Regions from separate parts of the Pseudomonas sp. TE3786 genome, predicted to be linked through region 1. Evidence: riboswitches for the same ligand, from Rfam matches in the RefSeq annotation. Region 1 holds a riboswitch; each other region holds the start of a gene.
The links. A riboswitch is a leader RNA that binds a small molecule or an ion and turns the genes downstream of it on or off. The one in region 1 is predicted to bind cobalamin.
Positions count from the first base shown of each region.

Region 2: linked by a shared signal. The riboswitch ahead of ACVW0Y_RS03740 (TonB-dependent receptor domain-containing protein) and the one ahead of cobO (cob(I)yrinic acid a,c-diamide adenosyltransferase) in region 1 are both predicted to bind cobalamin.
Region 3: linked by a shared signal. The riboswitch ahead of ACVW0Y_RS07235 (CbtB domain-containing protein) and the one ahead of cobO (cob(I)yrinic acid a,c-diamide adenosyltransferase) in region 1 are both predicted to bind cobalamin.

Region 1 is NZ_JBSRZF010000008.1:696-7,140, reverse strand. Features, by position in the region: gene ACVW0Y_RS10900 (cobyric acid synthase) at 1-202, opposite strand, end outside; gene cobD (threonine-phosphate decarboxylase CobD) at 199-1,212, opposite strand; gene cbiB (adenosylcobinamide-phosphate synthase CbiB) at 1,205-2,137, opposite strand; gene bluB (5,6-dimethylbenzimidazole synthase) at 2,134-2,784, opposite strand; gene ACVW0Y_RS10880 (cobyrinate a,c-diamide synthase) at 2,781-4,139, opposite strand; gene cobO (cob(I)yrinic acid a,c-diamide adenosyltransferase) at 4,136-4,747, opposite strand; cobalamin riboswitch at 5,000-5,215, opposite strand; gene ACVW0Y_RS10870 (trypsin-like serine protease) at 5,509-6,177, opposite strand.
Region 2 is NZ_JBSRZF010000002.1:283,100-289,544, forward strand. Features, by position in the region: gene ACVW0Y_RS03740 (TonB-dependent receptor domain-containing protein) at 1-1,279, opposite strand, end outside; cobalamin riboswitch at 1,375-1,665, opposite strand; gene hemN (oxygen-independent coproporphyrinogen III oxidase) at 2,135-3,517, shown strand; gene dxs (1-deoxy-D-xylulose-5-phosphate synthase) at 3,572-5,494, opposite strand; gene ACVW0Y_RS03755 (HlyD family efflux transporter periplasmic adaptor subunit) at 5,632-6,306, opposite strand; gene ACVW0Y_RS03760 (LysR substrate-binding domain-containing protein) at 6,434-6,445, opposite strand, start outside.
Region 3 is NZ_JBSRZF010000004.1:230,249-236,693, forward strand. Features, by position in the region: gene cobN (cobaltochelatase subunit CobN) at 1-2,776, opposite strand, end outside; gene cobW (cobalamin biosynthesis protein CobW) at 2,784-3,836, opposite strand; cobalamin riboswitch at 3,945-4,144, opposite strand; cobalamin riboswitch at 4,260-4,423, shown strand; gene ACVW0Y_RS07235 (CbtB domain-containing protein) at 4,534-4,719, shown strand; gene ACVW0Y_RS07240 (CbtA family protein) at 4,732-5,454, shown strand; gene ACVW0Y_RS07245 (cobalamin biosynthesis protein) at 5,533-5,946, shown strand; gene cobM (precorrin-4 C(11)-methyltransferase) at 5,943-6,445, shown strand, end outside.

The DNA.
Region 1 (6,445 bases):
GCAAACCACAGGCCTGGGCCTGCACGGCCTGGGCGCGGCCGATTTCGCCGCCGTCCACCGTCACCGCGCTGTTGAGCGCCATGTTCTGCGGTTTGAACGGCACCACGGCCACGCCCTGGCGATGCAACCAGCGGCACAACGCGGCGACCAGGGTGCTTTTACCGGCATCCGACGTGGTGCCTTGCACCATCAGACTACTCATTGCCCAAGCTCCATCCAGTCCTGCAATACCCAGGTTAAACGCTGCCATTCACCCTCATCGGCGGGCAGACCGAAACGCAGACTGCTGGTCGCCGTAAACAGGCGCAGCAAGACGCCTTGGCAGGCGAAAAAATCGTATAGCAGACTGGCATCTTCGCCTTGCCACCACTGAAACAGGCCACAGCCACCGGTGGGTTGCAGGCCATGATCCGTCAACAATTGAGCCAGGCGTGCGCTGGCTTGCAGGACGCGTTGGCGTTGCTGTTGTTGCGCCGCCATGTCGGCAAAGCAGTGTGCCGCCACCGTGCGTGTCGGGCCATTGATGGTCCATGGCCCGAGCCGGTCAGCCAGCGCCTGCAACAGCGGTGTCGCCGCCAGCACATAGCCCAGCCGCGCCCCGGCCAGGCCAAAGAACTTGCCGAACGAGCGCAGCACAATCAGCCCTTCGCGCGCGCTTTCGGTTGCCAGGCTGTGCTCCGGGGTGATGTCGATAAAGGCTTCATCCACCAGCAACCAACCGCCGCGCTCGGCCAGCAGTGCATGCCAGGCCAGCAACTGCTCGCGGCTGCACAGGCGGCCGGTGGGGTTGTTCGGGTTGACCACCACCAGCACGTCCAGACCGGGTAACTGCGCCTCGAGCTCGGCGTCGGTTATCTCCACCACAGAATGCCCGGCCTGGTGCCAGGCGTGCGCATGCTCGGCGTAACAAGGCGACAACACGCCCACCCGGCTGTGTTGACGCAGCCGTGGCAACAGCTGAATCGCCGCCTGCGAGCCAGCCACGGGCAATAGCTGGCTGACCCCGTAATAGCCGCACGCGGCGGCATGCAGAGCGTCGCCGGGTTCCGGCAAACGCGCCCAGGCACTCAGGGGAATCGGCGGCAGTGCAAAGGGCCAGGGGGCGATGCCGGTGGACAGGTCCAACCAGTCGCCCAGGGCGATGTCATAGTCGCGCGCTGCCTGCTGCAAACGCCCGCCATGCGGCAAGCCGCCTTCGATGGGTTCACGCAAACAGGCGTCCTCCCAGCAACAAAACCAACAACCACAGCAGTACACCGCGACGCACCAGGCGTAGCGCACGCTCGATGGCCTCGGCGTCGGCGGGCGGGCCTTCGCCCAATGGCGGGCGTTGCCGCAGGGCACCGTGGTACATGGCTGGACGCCCCAGCGCGACGCCCAGGGCACCGGCACCAGCGGCCATTACAGGACCGGCGTTCGGGCTGTACCAGGTAAACCCCTGGCGCCACCAGCAACGCAGGGCCAGACGAGTATTGCCGAGCAACGCGTAGGTCAGCGCCACCAGCCGTGCCGGAATCAGGTTGAGCACGTCGTCAATGCGCGCAGCCGCCCAGCCAAAGCGCTCGAAACGCGCATTGCGGTAGCCCCACATGGCGTCCAGGGTGTTGCTCAGGCGGTACAGCACCACACCGGGAGCGCCGAGCACAACGAACCAGAACAGCGCGGCAAATACCGCGTCACTGCCGTTTTCCAGCACCGACTCGGTGGCGGCCAGGGCCACGCCCTGCTCGTCCAGCGCCGAGGTATCACGGCTGACGATATAGCCGACCCGCTCGCGGGCCTTGGCCAGCTCACCGTCGCGCAGCGCCTGGCTAATCGGCTGGGCATGCTCGGTGAGGCTTTGCAGGCCCAATGCCAGATACAGCGCAACGATCTCCACCAGCCAGCCAACATATGGCAACAGGCTCAGTAACCAGGCGGCCAGGGTTAGCGGCAGCACCGCCAGCACCCAGGCGGTAACGCCGTGGCTGCGCCAGCCGCGGCCGCTGTCGTCTGCGGCGGCGCTGTAAGGACGGTTGAAGCGGCGCTCCAGGGCATTGGCCAGGCGGCCAAAACCGACCAGCGGATGCCAACGTTTCGGCTCAGCGAAAATGGCGTCCAGGGCAACGCCAGCGACGCTCAGCAAGGCGATGCTCATGGCTGCGCCTCCCAGGTGTCGGTGAACAGCAGTTCTGCCAAGGGGCGCGGTGTGGCCCAGCCTTGCTGTTGCAGCATGGGCGTCGGGTAAAACTCCGGCACCGGGCCCAGGCACAGCACCGCCACCGGTTTGGCACCGAGCGGCAAGTGCAGCAGAGCGGCCAGCGCCTGCGGCTCGAACAACGACACCCAGCCCACCCCCAGGCCTTCGGCGCGGGCCGCCAGCCAGAGGTTTTGAATAGCGCACGACACCGAGGCCAGGTCCATCTCCGGCAAGGTGCGGCGGCCAAACACATGAGCCTCGCGGCCGTCAGCGAGGGCGATCACCAACAGTTCGGCGCAGTCACGAATGCCCTCGACCTTCAGGCGCATAAACTCATCGGCCCGTTCGCCCAGGGCCTCGGCGGTGCGTACCCGCTCCTCTTCCACCAGGCCATGGATGGCCTCGCGCAGCTCGCCACGGGTGATGCGGATAAACCGCCACGGCTGCATCAAACCGACACTGGGGGCGTGATGCGCGGCTTCCAGCAAGCGCACGAGTACCTCGGGTGCCACCGTGCCGCCGCTGAAATGGCGCATATCGCGGCGCTCGGCGATGGCGCGGTAGATCGCCGCGCGCTCGGCGCAACTGTAAGCGTGCTCGCTCATGCCGGTTGCGCTTCCCCGCTGGTATTAGCAAGCGCGGCCAGCGACGCCGCGCCGGGTACAAACAAAGCAGCGGCGGCCTGCGGATTGGACGGCATATACAGGTGGATATACGAAGCCGTCAGACGGCCGATGCGGTACACCGCTTCCGCGGTGCGCTGGTAGGTCGGGCAGACACCACGGGCCAGGGGCGCGAGGGCGCAGTCCAGCTCCGAGTAGTGATAGGTGTGGCCACGCAGCCGCCCTTCCGGCAGGTCGACTTCCTGCAAGGCCAGGGCCTTGAGCTTCTTGTGCATCTGCGCGCTACCCGGCAGCAGGCCGAGCAATTCGCCACGGGTGCCCTCCTTGTCGCTCAGCGCGTCGAGCAGATAGAGCATGCCGCCGCATTCGGCGTGGATCGGTTTGCCGGCCGCGTGGTGGGCGTGAACGGCGGCGCGCATCGCCTGGTTGGCCTGCAGCGGTGCCAGATGCAGCTCGGGGTAACCGCCGGGCAGGTACAGGCTGTCGACTTGCGGCAGCACGCTGTCGCGCAGGGGCGAAAACTCGATCAGCTCGGCACCCAGCTCGCGCAGCAGGTCGAGGTTGGCCTGGTAGAGAAAGGCAAACGAGGTGTCGCGGGCCACACCGATGCGGATGCCGGCCAGCAACGGCGGAATCTGCCGGCTCTGCTCCGGCGCGGCAAAGCTGACTGGCGGCGGCAGGCGGGTATCGGCGCTGGCGGCCAGGGCGTCGGCGGCGGCATCCAGACGGGCATCCAGATCCTCCAGCTCTTCAGCCTGCACCAGGCCCAGATGGCGGCTCGGCAGTTCAATGCTGGCGCTGCGCGGCAAGGCGCCATACCAGCGGATGCTGGCCGGCAGGCAATCACGCAGGATTTCGCCATGGCGGGCGCTGCCGGTGCGGTTGGCCAACACCCCGGAGAATGGCAGGTCGGCCTGGTAGGTGGCCATGCCATGGGCCATGGCACCGAAGGTCTGGGCCATGCCCGAGCCATCGATCAGGGCCAGCACCGGCACACCGAAATGCCGCGCCAGATCGGCCGCCGACGGCGTGCCGTCAAACAGGCCCATCACCCCCTCGATCAGAATCAGATCAGCCTCGGCCGCCGCTTCCCAGAGCAGACGACGGCTTTCCTCGGCACCAACCATCCACAGATCCAGTTGGTACACCGGCGCAGCGCTGGCGCGGGCGAGAATCATCGGGTCGAGAAAATCCGGCCCGCATTTGAATACCCGCACCCGTTTGCCTTGGCGGCTATGCAAGCGCGCCAGGGCGGCGGTGACCGTGGTTTTGCCCTGGCCGGAGGCTGGCGCGGCAATCAACAGCGCCGGGCAGGCATGGGCAGTGGCGTGGCTCAAAACTCCACCCCGGCCTGGGCTTTGACGCCGGATTTGAACGCGTGCTTGAGCATGCCCATTTCGGTGACGGTATCGGCCGCGTCAATCAGCGCAGGCGGCGCGCCACGGCCGGTGGCGACCACATGCTGAAACTCGGGACGACCGCCGATATCGGCAAGTACGCTGTCGAGGTCGAGGTAGTTGTGTTTGAGGGCGATATTCAGCTCATCGAGCACCACCAGGCCAATGCCCGGGTCATTGAGCAACTGCTTGGCCACCGCCCAGGCGGCCACGGCTTTGTCGATATCGCGCTGGCGGTCCTGGGTATCCCAGGTGTAGCCCTCGCCCATCACGTGGTAGCTGACTTCTTCAGGAAAGCGGCGGAAGAACTTTTCCTCACCCGTGCTCGCGGCACCTTTGATGAACTGCACTACGCCGACCTTCATGCCGTGACCCAGGGCCCGGGCGACCATGCCGAATGCCGAGCTGCTTTTACCCTTGCCATTGCCGGTGTGCACCAGCAGCAGACCGTATTCGTCCTGGGCTAGGGCGATCTTTTCATCGATCAAGGCTTTTTTGCGGGCCATGCGCGCTTTGTGGCGGGCGTCGCGCTCTGCGGATTCGCTCATTGCTTACCTCGGCAACTCGGTTGATCCAAACCGTTTGAAAACGTAGCGAGCGAAGGATAGGCAAGGCGCTTTCAATATCAAAGACAGGCGAACAAGCGGAGTTGGCTGTAGCCAATGAGCATTGTGAGTCTGTTTTTAACGCCGCTTAGCCGAGCGCAGTAGTTTTCACACGGTTTGGTTGAGGCTAGCGGAGAATGGCGGACGCACGGGGATAGGAAGAACCACCCGACGCCAAGCAAAGCCCTCCGCAATGCCATGGAACTGCGACAGGCCGGTCTCCGGGCTTATGAGCGTGGCCGGATGCGGCCAACAGAAAATCGCGCCTTCCCATGACAGGTCACAGTGGCGTTGCGGGTTTTCAGCTCAATTACCGTTGCGGGGGCAGCGTCGGATTGGAGGCACCTGAAGTGCTTTAACCGACTTCCCAGTTTCAGCCTAAAAAAGGCCACCTGAAGCAAGGCAGGCAGGGTAGAGGGTTGGGGGTTGAGCGTCAAATCGACAGCGCTCAGCAAAACTTTATCGGGGCACCCCGATTTTCCGCTCTGCCCCCTCCCTAAAGTTCCCCGGACTTGAACCTTGCCGGGAATCTCGCCTGTGTTGGCTTACTGTGCGCTGAACCTTGAATTCCGCTCAAATCGTAGTTAAACCTACTTTTGACTTTGCAACTCTTGCCATCGCCAGCCAGGCTTATAACCGCCTTTCACCTCAGGGTGATGTAGCCCTCTATTAATACAGCCAGCATGCAGCGCATGCACTTCTACTCACAGTTCCGAAGCAATAAAAGCTTGCGCCCGGATATTAAGACCCATAGCAACAATTGGTTCCAGGGCCAATGAGAGACCGTCAAAGATAACTGAAGTAGCATCGCCACCGGCTTCAGCCCCCCACAAAACACCTACAACCTCTCCGTCGATAATTAATGGCCCACCTGAATCGCCGCGCTCAAATGCCCCGTCAATAGACGCCACATTAAAAACCTCCCCATCTTTAGTGTTGCGATGAGACCGTACCTTCACACCAATACTTCGCTGTACCCCATCCGCTCGCGGGCCATACCCGTAAGCGATGCCTATCGTGTTAGCGCCGACGGTGGCCCCCGCTGCCATAAAGTTGCGCCCCAATCGGGCGTATTGATCAAGCGCTATCGGTGTAGCCAACACCAACAGTCTCGCTTGGGTCCCAGGAACATCGTGGACGCTCTCAAGCAAGACGGAGCGCTCCTTAAAAACAACTGCTTTAGCGTTGCAATGCTGAGCAGTAACGACGATCTGCGGTGTGACGGCTGCGCCTGTGCACCCTTCCGTTTGTTGGTTATCGACCACATTGATCACCCGCACGACCCATGACTGCGCTGAAGGCGAACCTCCACGGATGGCCAGCGCATCGTTGCAAGCCAGCAATGCCACAATCGACAATGCGCTGGTCAGCACGGCCAAGAGCCTGCTCTGCAAGTTCTCGCGCAGCCTTAACCACGTGATCGGATACGACCTAGGCAAGTTATCTATTGCAAGCACCCACCCCTGCCGAAAATTTATTAATGACGTCATCGCGTAAACCTCGTGTCTGACTTTGCATTGGAGTTTTTATCGATCTTTCCTGACCTGATCCAAACTTCGCTCACGACCCACTCATAACACCGACGACCAAAACTTAACCAACACAGTTAAATAATCAATACAATTTCAGTGCATTCAGAAG
Region 2 (6,445 bases), on a different contig from region 1:
CCCAGTACAGCTCGTTGAAGGTCGGCGCGCGGAAGCCTTCGCTGTAGGAGGCAATCAGCGAAGTGCTGGCACCCAGCGGCACGGTGAGCGCGCCGTTCCAGGTGTTTTCGCTGCCGAACTGCTGGTTCTTGTCATGCCGCAGACCCAGTTCGGTGGCGAACCACTCGCCCTGGAAACGGTGCTGGGCGAACGCCGCCTGGTTCCAGCGAGTTTGCTGGTTGTAAGGCGTGCTGCTGTGCAGTTCATCCTCGAACCAGTCGGTGCCCAGCAACAGGCTGTGCTGCTCGTTTAGTTGCAGGGTGTTAAGCCAACTGGCGGAGTCACGGTAGGTATTGAAGATGCCCACGCTGTCGCTGAGTTTGTCTTCGGTCTTTTGCCGGCTTTCGCTGTGGCCCAGTTCCAGACGGCTGTTCCAGGCATCGCTGAGCTGGCCATCGAGGTAGGTGCTGGCGCTGCTCAGGCTGAAGTGGGTATAGGGCTGCTCGGGGTAGGCCTGATAGGTGCTGGGGTCGAAACGGCCAAACGGGCTGTCGTACTCGGTACGCCCGCGCTGATCCAACAGGCTGACGCCACCTTCAAGCAGCTCGCTGAACTGATGGCTGAGGTTCACGCTCAGGGCTTTGTTGCGGTACGCGTCGTGGTCGCTGTCGGCGTCGTACGAGGGGCCGGTGCGGTCAATTCCGGCGGTTTCGTCCAGGCTGCCATTGAGGCTGAAGCGGGTTTGCGCGTCGCCACCACTGAGGCCCAGGCTGCGCTGCCAGCTCTGATGGCTGCCGGCGCTGACCGCCAGGCGCGGCTGCAGGCCGCTGTCGCCACGGCGGGTAAAAATCTGCACCACGCCGCCAATCGCATCGCTGCCATACAGCGCCGAACGCGAACCGCGTACCACCTCGATGCGTTCGATCTGCTCAAGGCTGAGGAACTGCAAACTGGCACCGCCATCGGAGGCCGAGCCGATGCGCTGGCCGTCCACCAGAATCAGGCTCTGGGTGTTGCTGCTGCCGCGAATAAAAAGTGAGGTATTGCTACCGCGCCCACCGTTCTGCACCACTTGCACTCCCGGTACACGGGTGAGCAACTCGGTGATGGAGCTGGGTTGCAGGCGCTCGATATCGGCGCGCGTGAAGACGGTAGCGGCGGCCGTGGCCTGGTCCAGCGGTTCGGCGCTGCGGCCGGAGGTGATCACCATGGTCGGCAGCTTCAGTGCCTCATCGCTGCCTTGCGCCTGGGCGAGCAGGGGCAATAGCAGCGCCGGCAGGGCGAGGTGGGTGTACTTCATGGGGTGGATCCTCAAAAGATTATTTTTGAGGAGGGCATAGGCAAGCACGGCGCTTGAAAGCGCGCCTGCGCTTGTTGGTGCTGCCCTCCGCAACACCAGTCGACTCCGCACAGGCCGGTCTCCGGGCTCTCGACCTTTTCAGGTGGCGTGAAAACGTAGCGAGCGAAGGTTTAGCAAGGCAAAACCAAGCGCCGTAGTTTTCACGCGACCTGCTCTTGCCGCGATCACCTTCCCAGGTAAACCCAGTGGTGTATCGATCGGGCATGCAGCAAGGCTGCGGTCGATTACCGTTGCGGGGGCAGCGCCGGCATGGCTCGTAAGCGCACCGGCTTCCCGTTTAACGCCAGGCTCAATGAGCGCGGCGCACCTGCGTGGATAAACGCCGCGCACCCTAACGGCGGCAGGGAGGGTGGGTCAAGGTTTGCAGAGAATTGAACCGTAGGAGCGGCTTTAGCCGCGAAGCTTTTAAGGTCAAGCATCGCGGCTGATCGGAGTGCCGCCCAGTCGCTCCTACAAGGTCATGGGGGTGGTCAATGGGTGGGCTCTGCCTGGCCCAGCCGACTGGCTGCTTTGTGCTGATCCAGCACCAAACGCTCCAGCGCCCTGGCCGCGAGCTGAGTCTGGTTGGCGCGATGACGCTTTTTGCCGGGTGGATGTCGCTTTTCTACTGGGTACGCTCGTTCAGCGTGCTAGATCGGCATGCTTTTGTGTCACGCCAAGGCGCTGTGTTGCTCGCTTGTGGTGCGCCGCGGGGTGAAGTCTGACCAGGGAGTCGGCCTTGCCTTGCGTCAAGTCAAGATCCGCTTTGTCGCAGCTCCCTAGACTGGCCGCCCACGCTCTTCTCGGACCGCCGCCATGCACGAAGCCATTCACTGGGATGCTGACCTGATTCGCCGTTACGACCGCCCCGGTCCGCGCTACACCTCCTACCCGACGGCCCTGCAATTCAGCGATCAGGTCGCTGGCAATGCCCTGGTCCAGGCGCTGGGGGAAAGCCGCAAGGCGCTGCGGCCGTTGTCGGTGTATGTGCATGTGCCGTTCTGCGCCAACATTTGTTACTACTGCGGCTGCAACAAGGTGATCACCAAAGACCGTGGCCGCGCAGTGCCTTATCTGCAACGTCTGCATGAAGAAATCAGCCGCATCGCCAGCCAGCTCGACCGCCGCCAGGTGGTCGAGCAACTGCACTTCGGCGGCGGCACTCCGACTTTTCTCAGCCATACCGAACTGCGCGACCTGATGCGCCACCTGCGCGAGCACTTCACCCTGCTGGAAGGCGACAGCGGCGACTACGGCATCGAGATCGACCCCCGCGAAGCCGACTGGGCGACCATGGGCCTGCTCCGTGAACTGGGCTTCAACCGCGTCAGCCTGGGGGTGCAGGACCTCGATCCGCAGGTGCAACAGGCGGTCAATCGCCTGCAAAGCTTCGAGCAGACCCGCGCCATTGTCGAAGCTGCCTGGACCCTGCAATTTCGCTCGGTGAATATCGACCTGATCTACGGCCTGCCCAAGCAGACCCCCGAGCGCTTTGCCCGCACCGTTGAAAAGGTTATCGAGCTGCAGCCCGACCGCCTTTCCCTGTTCAACTACGCCCACCTGCCCGAGCGCTTTATGCCGCAACGGCGGATCAACGCCGATGAGCTGCCTAGCCCTGCGGCCAAACTGGAAATGCTGCAGCGCAGCATCGAGCAGCTGACCGCCGCCGGTTATGTGTATATCGGCATGGACCACTTCGCCCTGCCCGACGATGAGCTGGCGGTGGCCCAGGAAGACGGCATGTTGCGGCGCAACTTCCAGGGCTATACCACCCATGGGCATTGCGACCTGGTGGGCTTGGGGGTGTCGGCGATCAGCCAGCTGGGTGACCTCTACTGCCAGAACAGCAGCGACCTGCCGCGTTATATGGCGGCCATCGACAGTGGCCAGTCGGCCGTGGAACGCGGTCTGCTGTGCAACGACGACGACCGTATCCGCCGCGCCGTGATCCAGCACCTGATCTGCGCCTTCAAGCTGGACTTCAGCCTGATCGAGAGCAGCTTCAATATCGAGTTTCGCGGTTACTTCGCCGAGGTCTGGCCGCAGTTGCAGCAGTTTGCCCGCGACGGGTTGATCAGCCTCAACGACAAGGGCATCGAGGTACTGCCGGCGGGCCGCTTGCTGGTGCGCTCGGTATGCATGCTGTTCGACCACTACCTGAGTGAACAGAACAGCCAGCGCTTTTCCCGGGTGATCTGACGTAGAACGAAAAAAGGCCGGTCATCTGACCGGCCTTTTTTTGAACTGCAGCGCTTACGCAGTGACACCAGGCGTCAGCCCGACCGGCGTCAACAGCGCCAGGCGCTGATTGATGGCGGCTTCGATACCTACTGCATCCAGCCCGCACTCGGCGAGCATGGTGGCCGGCTTGGCGTGCTCCACATAGGTGTCCGGCAGCCCCAGATGCAGCACCGGCTTGAGCAGATTTTCCCGCGCCAGGAACTCACTGACCGCCGCACCAGCGCCACCCATGATGGCGTTCTCTTCGATGGTTACCAGCAGGTCGTGGCTGGCCGCCAGCTCGCGCACCAGGGCTTCGTCCAGCGGTTTGACGAAACGCATGTCTACGACGGTGGCATCCAGCTTTTCGGCGACCAGCAGGGCGTCGGCCAGTTGCACGCCGAACACCAGCATGGCTACGCCCTGGCCTCGACGACGCACCACACCTTTGCCGATTTCCAGCGGCACCAGGGCCGCGTCGATTTCCGCATTCGGACCGGTACCACGCGGATAACGTACAGCCGCCGGGCCATTGAACAGGTAGCCGGTGGTCAGCATGCGGCGCAGTTCGTTTTCGTCGCTGGGGGTCATCACCAGAATGCCGGGAATGCAGCGCAGGTACGACAAATCGAAGCTGCCAGCGTGGGTCGGGCCGTCTTCGCCCACCAGGCCGGCGCGGTCGATGGCGAACAGCACATCCAGGTGCTGCACCGCCACGTCGTGAATCAGTTGGTCGTAGCCGCGTTGCAGAAAGGTGGAATAGATCGCCACCACCGGCTTGGCACCTTCGCAGGCCATACCGGCAGCCAGGGTGACCGCGTGTTGCTCGGCAATCGCCACATCGAAATAACGCTGCGGGAAGCGCTCGCTGAAGGCCACCAGATCGGAGCCTTCTTTCATTGCCGGCGTAATGCCGGTCAGCCGCGCATCGGCCTCGGCCATATCGCACAGCCACTGGCCGAACACTGCCGAATACTTCGGCCCGCTGGGTTTCTTCGGCGCGGCCGGGGCGTTGAGCGGCTCCAGCTTGGTGATCGCGTGATAACCAATCGGATCGAGCTCGGCCGGGGCGAAGCCTTTGCCTTTCTTGGTAATCACATGGAGGAACTGCGGGCCTTCCAGCTCGCGCATATTGCGCAGGGTGGTGATCAGGGTCGGCAGGTCGTGGCCGTCGATGGGGCCGATATAGTTCCAGCCCAACTCCTCGAACAATGTGCCGGAGACCAGCATGCCTTTGGCGTGCTCTTCGGTCTTGCGCGCAATTTCCCAGGCACCCGGCAGGCGCGACAGCACTTTTTTGCTGCCCTCGCGCATATTGGCGTAGGTGCGGCTGGAGAGAATCTTGGCCAGGTGGTTGGACAGGCCGCCGACGTTTTTCGAGATCGACATATCGTTGTCGTTGAGCACCACCAGCATATTGGCCTTGACGTCGGAGGCGTGGTTCAACGCCTCGAAGGCCATGCCGGCGGTCAGCGCGCCATCACCGATCACCGCCACCGACTTGCGCTTGCTGCCCTGCAACTGAGCGGCAATCGCCATGCCCAGTGCGGCGCTGATGGAGGTGCTGGAATGGCCGACGCCAAAGGTGTCGTACTCACTTTCGCTGCGGCGCGGGAAGGCCGCGATGCCGTCCTTCTGCCGGAGCGTGTGCATAAGCTCACGGCGCCCGGTAAGGATCTTGTGCGGGTAGGCCTGATGGCCCACGTCCCACACCAGACGGTCATCCGGCGTATCGAACACATAGTGCAGCGCGATGGTCAGCTCGATCACACCCAGGCCAGCGCCAAAGTGCCCGCCGGTCTTGCCGACGGTATAGAGCAGCTCCTGGCGCAACTCATCAGCGAGGATTTCCAGCTCGGCCTCGCCCAGGCGACGCAGACCTACAGGCGTCTCTGCACGGTCGAGCAGCGGCGTTGCGGGGCGTTCGCGGGGGAACTCGTGAAACGTCGTGGGCATCAGGCAAATCGTTATAGGTATAAAAGATGGCGCAGTTTACCTGATGCGGTAGGGCTTTTCGTAGGGTGCGCGTGACGCACCCCGGCAAATACCGATGTCCGGAGGGTTTGTGCGGGTTTCTGTGCTCAGTGTTGGCTTCAAAACCCACTCTCCCTCATCAACACCGCCGCCAGATGGGTAGCCCCGTCGGCCAGCAGGCTGCGTCGTTGGCCGGCGATTTTCAGGTGGCCGCGGGTTTCGTGCAGGGCCGGTGGTGGTTGGTCGAGTTGGATCAGCACTTGGAACAGGGCGTCGGTCGGTACCAGGGCACCGCCATGGCTGGTGGTGGGCACCGGGCCGCCGAAACGGGAGGCGAGCATGCGGTGGTTGAGTTGGTTGGCGCGGGTGCTGCCGATGGCGATGACATGGCCGGGCAGCGCGCTGGGTTGGCCGTCGGGGTAGAAGCGCACGGTGTCGCCGATCTGCAGGCGGTGCACCTGGTCCTGTTGGATATAGGCATCGACCTGCCAACTGCTGGGGTCGACCAGCACGCCGAGGGCTTCCTGGCTGCTTAGCCATTGTCCGGGTTGGCGCTGTGGGTCGACGTCCAGCCACAGGCCGGTAAAGCTGCTTTGCAGGGTCAGCCGGGCGATTTCCGAGCGGGCCGCCCGGGCTTCCTGGGTTTGCACGCCCATGCGTTCGCGGGTGGCGTTGTCTTGGCTTTGCTGGTGATCGACGGCTACAGCGGCGGCACCGTCAAACAAAATCCGCGGCTCCAGGGCAATCGCCTGGCTGTTGGGTCGAAACGGATTGGTGAACGTTGAACGCCGCATTGTCTTGCCCTCCTGAGGCCGCTCTGGCCATCCCTGCAGGTGGGAGCGTAGAAGCCTCGCTCTAGTTTTCCAGCCGCGCCAACGTAAAGTTGGATCTGAATCAATAGAGCGGTGCCAGCCGTTTTGGCTACGGCGGAGG
Region 3 (6,445 bases), on a different contig from region 1:
CCTGCCACACCGGACGGACGCCCATCAGCGCCATGGCCTGGGCCATATCGTCGCCGCCCGTGCGCATGGTGGCAGTGCCCCAGACCGACAGGCCGAGCTGGCGTAGATGGTCGCCGTGGTCTTGCAGATGACGTTCAAGCAGCAGGCTGGCGGACTGAAAACCGATGCGCCAGGCGGTGGGGGTGGGCAGATTACGCACATCCACCGAGTAGAAATTGCGCCCGGTGGGCAGCACATCCAGCCGGCCGCGACTTGGCGCGCCGCTGGGCCCGGCCGGTACAAAGGCACCGCGCAAGGCGGCGAGCAGGCCATGCATTTCCGCCGGGCCGCAGGCGTCCAGCGTCGGGGCGACATGCTCGCTTAGAGCGTTCAGCACCGCTTGGGTCTGCTCGCCGTACGCAGGCGGCTTGCCGCTTAGCGTGGCCTCGATCAACTGCACGGCATACAGTTCCAGGCGCTCACGGGTATCGCCGTGGCTGCGCCAGCTGTCGCTGCTGATGGCGGCCAGCACGTCCGGACGCGGCCCTTGCCATACCGTCGCCATCTCGCAATTGAGCGGATTGAAGCCCAGCTGCAGATCCTTGGCCAATGCCTGCAACAGGCTGGCGTTGCGCTCTTTGCCATCGCCACGGGGAATACGTAGCAGGGCCAGCAAGGTGTCCAGCCGCAGACGCCCGGCCGGTGATTCACCAAAAATATGCAAACCATCGCGAATCTGCGATTCCTTCAAATCGCACAGATAGGCGTCCAGCTGCGGCAGCCAGGAGTTGGGGTCGTCGTTGATCTGCAGTTGCAGCTCGCGGTCCAACTGGGTGGCGCATACCAGGGCGAGAATTTCGCCACGCAACTCAATGGCGCGGCGTTCATCCAGCAGCGAGGCATCGTAGTACTCGTCGGCCAGGCGCTCGATATCGCGCAGCGGGCCGTAGCTTTCCGCGCGGGTCAACGGTGGCATCAGGTGGTCGATGATCACTGCCTGGGTGCGGCGCTTGGCCTGCGCGCCCTCGCCGGGGTCGTTGACGATAAAGGGGTAGACGTTAGGCGTCGGACCGAGGATTGCGTCCGGCCAGCAGGTGGCGGACAGACCGACGCTTTTACCCGGCAGCCACTCCAGATTGCCGTGCTTGCCGACATGCACCACGGCATTCATGGCGAAGCTGTCGCGTAGCCAGAAGTAGAACGCCAGGTAGCCATGGGGCGGCACCAGATCGGGGTCGTGGTACACCGCGCTGGCGTCCAGCTGATAGCCGCGCGCCGGTTGAATGCCGACAAAGGTCAGGCCATAGCGCAGGCCAGCGATCATCATGCGGCCGCTGCGAAACATCGGATCTTGCTCCGGCTCGCCCCAGCGTTCGCGCACGGCTTGCTGGTTGGCTTCCGGCAAGCGGGCGAACAGGCGCTGGTAATCCTCAAGCGCCAGGCTTTGCGCGCAGGGGCGCAGATCGAGGGTATCCAGGTCGTTGGTGACGCCGCCCAGCAGCTCGTGGATCAGCGCCGTGCCGGTGGCCGGCAAACCTTCAACCGGGTAACCCTCGGCCTGCAGCGCACGGAGAATATTCAGCGCCGCCGCCGGGGTATCCAGGCCCACGCCATTGCCAATCCGGCCGTCGCGGGTGGGGTAGTTGGCCAGCACCAGGGCGATACGTTTGTCGGCGTTGTCGAGCTGGGCCAGATCAACCCAGCGGCGCGCCAATTCGGCGACAAAATCCATCCGCTGCAGATCCGCCTCGTAGCACACCACATCGCTCTGGCTGCGTTCACTGCGCCAAGCCAGGCCCTTGAAGCTGATGGGCCGGGTGATGATGCGGCCGTCCAGTTCCGGCAGGGCGATATGCATGGCCAGATCGCGCGAGCCCAGGCCCTGCGGATTGGCTTCCCACAGCGGCCGGTTATCCAGGGCGCAGATCGCCTGTAGCACCGGCACGTTGCGGCGGAACGGGCGCAGATTGGGCTGCTCGGGGTTGGACTGGGCGAAACCGGTGGTGTTGATGATCAGGCTGGCGTTGCTCTGGTCGAGCAGCTCTTCGACCACCGCCAGGCACGCCGCTTCTTTCAAACTGGCAACGGCAATGGGCAAGGGGTTCAGGCCCTGGGCGCTCAGGTGTTCGCAGAAGCTGTGGATAAACGCGGTATTCGCCGACTGCACATGGGTGCGGTAGAACAGCAGGCCTACCACCGGGGCACCTGGCTGCCAGCTGGCTTGCCAATCGGCCAAGCCAGCCTTGGCGGCTGTCGGGTGGTACACGCCAACCCTTGGCAGCGCTTGCGGTTCGCCCCAGGGGTAAGCACCGCCGAGCCAGGTGCTGGCCAGGTAATGGAACAGCTGCTGCGCGTTATCCACACCACCCTGGCGCAGGTACTGCCATAGCCGGTCGGCCTGTTCGGCGCTGACGGTACCGAGGGTGCTCAGCTCCGGGTCCGGGCTGTCGTCGCCGGGCACCAGAATCAGCGTGACACCTTGTTGCGCCAACTCCACCAGACGTTCGATGCCATAGCGCCAATAGCTCAGGCCACCGTGCACCGACACCAGAATCACCTTGGCGTGTTGCAGCACTTCCTCGACATAGAGGTCCACCGAGGCATGGTTCTGTAGCTGCGCCGGGCTGGCCAGGCGCAGGCTCGGGTAATGGTCCGGCAGGTTCTGCGCAGCGGCGGCCAGCAGCGACAGATGGGAGTCGCCGGTGCACAGAATCACCACATCCGCAGGGGTTTGCGCCAGATGGGCAATGCCATCGGCGGGCACAAAACCACCGGGTTGGGTGCGTAGCAGGTGCATGGCGGGGTTACGCCAGCGCCGTGCGCAGCTCGTTGCTGATTGCTGCCTGGTCCAGCTCCTGGCCGATGATCACCAGATGGCTGGCGCGCGCTTCATCGCTGCGCCAGGCGCGGTCGAAGTGTTTGTCGAAACGCTTGCCCACGCCCTGAATCAGCAGGCGCATCGGCTTGTTGGGGATGGCCGCGAAGCCCTTGATGCGCAGCACGCCGTGGCGCTCCACCAGCTCGTTGAGGGCGGCCAGCAACTGGGCTTCTTCGACTTCCGGCAGCTCGACGGAGAAAGAGTCGAACTCGTCGTGGTCGTGTTCTTCGTGGTCTTCCAGGTCGTGGTGGGTTTTGCGGCTATCGATATGCAGCTCGGTTTCCGAGTTCAGGCCCAGCAACACCGACAGCGGCAGCACACCGCTGCGCGCTTCGATCACTTTCACCGCTGGCGGCAGTTCTTCCGCCACTTCGGCACGCACTGCGGCCAGGGCTTCGGCGCTGAGCAGGTCGGCCTTGTTGAGGATCACCAGGTCGGCGCTGGCCAGTTGGTCGGCGAACAGCTCGTGCAGCGGCGATTCGTGATCGAGGTTGGGGTCTTCGCGGCGCTGGGCGTCCACCTGATCGGGGAAGGCGGCGAAGGTGCCGGCGGCCACGGCCGGGCTGTCGACCACGGTGATCACTGCATCGACGGTGCAGGCATTGCGGATTTCCGGCCAGTTGAAGGCTTGCACCAACGGCTTGGGCAGAGCCAGGCCGGAAGTTTCGATGAGGATCTGGTCGAGGTCACCACGGCGCGCCACCAGCTCGCGCATCACCGGGAAGAACTCCTCCTGCACGGTGCAGCACAGACAGCCGTTGGCCAGCTCATAGACGCGGCCGTTGGCTTCTTCTTCGGTGCAGCCGATGGAGCATTGCTTGAGGATTTCGCCGTCGATACCGAGCTCGCCGAACTCATTGACGATCACCGCAATGCGGCGGCCTTCGGCGTTGTCGAGCATATGGCGCAGCAGGGTGGTTTTACCGGCGCCGAGAAAACCGGTGACGATGGTGACGGGAAGTTTGGCCAAGCTTTTCATCGGTTGCAGCCCTGTGTGATGCGAGCGAAATCGGATCGGCGGGCTGCGGCGAGGACGGCGGCGAGCAGGGTGCGCGCAGCAGGCGTTCGCTACCGGATCACCCCGCCCGGTTGAATGCATTTCAAGGCAGGTCTCCTGGCTTACGACCTGGCCCGGTAGCGGGCCGCTTTCTTCGCCTTCCCGCACGCGCAGTGGCATAGGAAGAAAGCAGGTCGTTCACAGTTGCGGGGGCAGCCGCGGTTTTTTTCCGCGTTCCCTCTTAGCTCCAGGCCTGAATGGCGTGGAGAACCTCGAAGCGAGCAAGGCTACGCAGTGGCGGGGAATGGGTCAAATTCGGCGAGGGAGGCGAAGATCAAAAACTCGAGGCTGAAGCCTCGATAGGAGCACAACACCGAGCGTTGACCTTTGCCAACGAAAATGGTGTCCTAGCGCGCTGTTTCAGGTGTCTTGCGTCGTCGTGCGCAAGGTGAAACGGGAAGTCGGTGCGCCCTTTGAGGTTAGTCCGACGCTGCCCCCGCAACGGTAGGCGCTTGCTGAAACCCTTCAGCAGCGCGAGCCCGGAGACCGGCCTGAATTCATACCAGTAGGCAAAACCCGCGGTGGGCGGGCGCAAGCCGGAAGTCTGAGTGCGCTCGCATTCGGCTCCTCGTGCGTTCCCTTCTGCTACGTTTTCATTTCCAGTTCAGAGGGAACGGTCATGTCCAGTAGCACCCTTACACATTCTGCCGAGGCCAGCGCCTCGCTATCCCAACGCCTGGTTGTGGCGATTGGTGCCGGCCTGATCGGTGCCATGCTGGTGTATTTCGCCGGCTTCTCCCATATCGAAGCGGTGCATAACGCTGCCCACGATACCCGTCACAGTGCCGCGTTTCCGTGCCACTAAGGGGTAGCTGCGATGATTAAGCGTATTGCCCAGACCGCCGGGTTTGCCGGCCTGTTGGCTGCCCTGTTGCTGACTCTTCTGCAAAGCTTCTGGGTGGCCCCCCTGATTCTGCAGGGCGAGACCTTCGAGAGTGCCGAGCCGGCTACCGAGCAGGTGGTTGCCGAGCATAGCCACGAAGCGGGCGCTGCTGCCCATGAACACGCCCACGAACATAGTGCCGAGGCCTGGGCACCGGAAGATGGTTGGCAGCGCGTGCTGTCCACCACCGGCGGCAATCTGGTGGTCGCCGTCGGCTTCGCCTTGATGCTGGCCGGTCTGTACACCCTGCGTGCTCCTGGCCGTACCCGTGATGGTTTGTTCTGGGGCCTGGCCGGTTTCGCAACCTTCTGCCTGGCACCATCGCTCGGCCTGCCACCCGAGCTGCCGGGCACTGCCGCGGCGGATCTGCAGCTGCGGCAGTACTGGTGGATCGGTACCGCGACGGCCACCGCCGTTGGCCTGGCCTTGCTGGTATTTGCCCGTCACTGGGCGGTGAAAGTGGTTGGTGCGCTGCTGTTGGCGGTGCCCCATGTGATCGGCGCGCCGCAACCTGAGGTGCATTCGAGCCTGGCGCCGCAAGCGCTGGAGCATCAGTTCATCTGGGCTTCGCTGATCACCAATGCGCTGTTCTGGTCGGCCCTGGGCCTGCTGAGCGCCTGGCTGTATCGTCGCTTCGCCGGCAGCAACGCGGTTTAATTCGCCGCTGCTGCCTGAGAACCCGCTGATGGGCATGCCCTCAGCGGGTTTTTTCTTATCTATTGCAGGCGTTTTCTTGTGCCCATCGTTGCGCCTTACATCGCTGGAATCGGTTGCCGCACGGGCTGCAGCGAGGCCGAGTTGCGCCTGTTGCTGGAGCGTACGCTGCACGCCCATGGCCTGAGCCTGGCGGACCTCGCCGGCTTGGCCAGCCTCGCGCACAAACGTCAGGAGCCCGGGCTGCGCGCTTTGGCGCTTAGTCTGGAATTGCCGCTGGCCTGGTTCGCGCCAGAGCAGTTGCAGACGGTCAGTGATCGTATTGGCGAGCACTCCACTATCGCCTTGAGCGCTACCGGCGCGGCCAGCGTTGCCGAGGCCTGCGCCTTGGCCCAGGTCGAAGCGTTAAGCGGCAGGCGCGCGGGATTGCGCAGCAAAAAACACAGCAGTGCCCAGGCCACCGTGGCGGTTGCCGGCATAGAGGAACCCGCATGACGGTCTATTTTATTGGTGCCGGGCCCGGCGATCCGGAGCTGATCACGGTCAAGGGCCAGCGCCTGATTCGCAGTTGCCCGGTGTTGCTGTATGCCGGTTCGCTGGTGCCGGAAGCGGTACTGCACGGGCATAACGCCGACACCCTGGTGAACACCGCCGAGCTGCATCTGGACGAGATCATCGCACTGATCGAAACCGCCCACCGCCAGGGCCAGGATGTCGCTCGCGTGCATTCCGGCGACCCGTCGCTGTACGGCGCCATCGGCGAGCAGGTCCGCCATTTGCGCCGTCTTCAGATTCCCTTTGAAATCATCCCCGGCGTCACCGCCACAGCGGCCTGCGCGGCGCTGCTGGAATGTGAGCTGACCCTGCCGGATATCGCCCAGACGGTGATTCTGACCCGTTATGGCAGCCGCTCGAAAATGCCGGCCGGTGAAGAACTCGGCGATCTGGCCCGGCATGGCACGACCATGGCCATTCATCTCGGCGTGCAGCACCT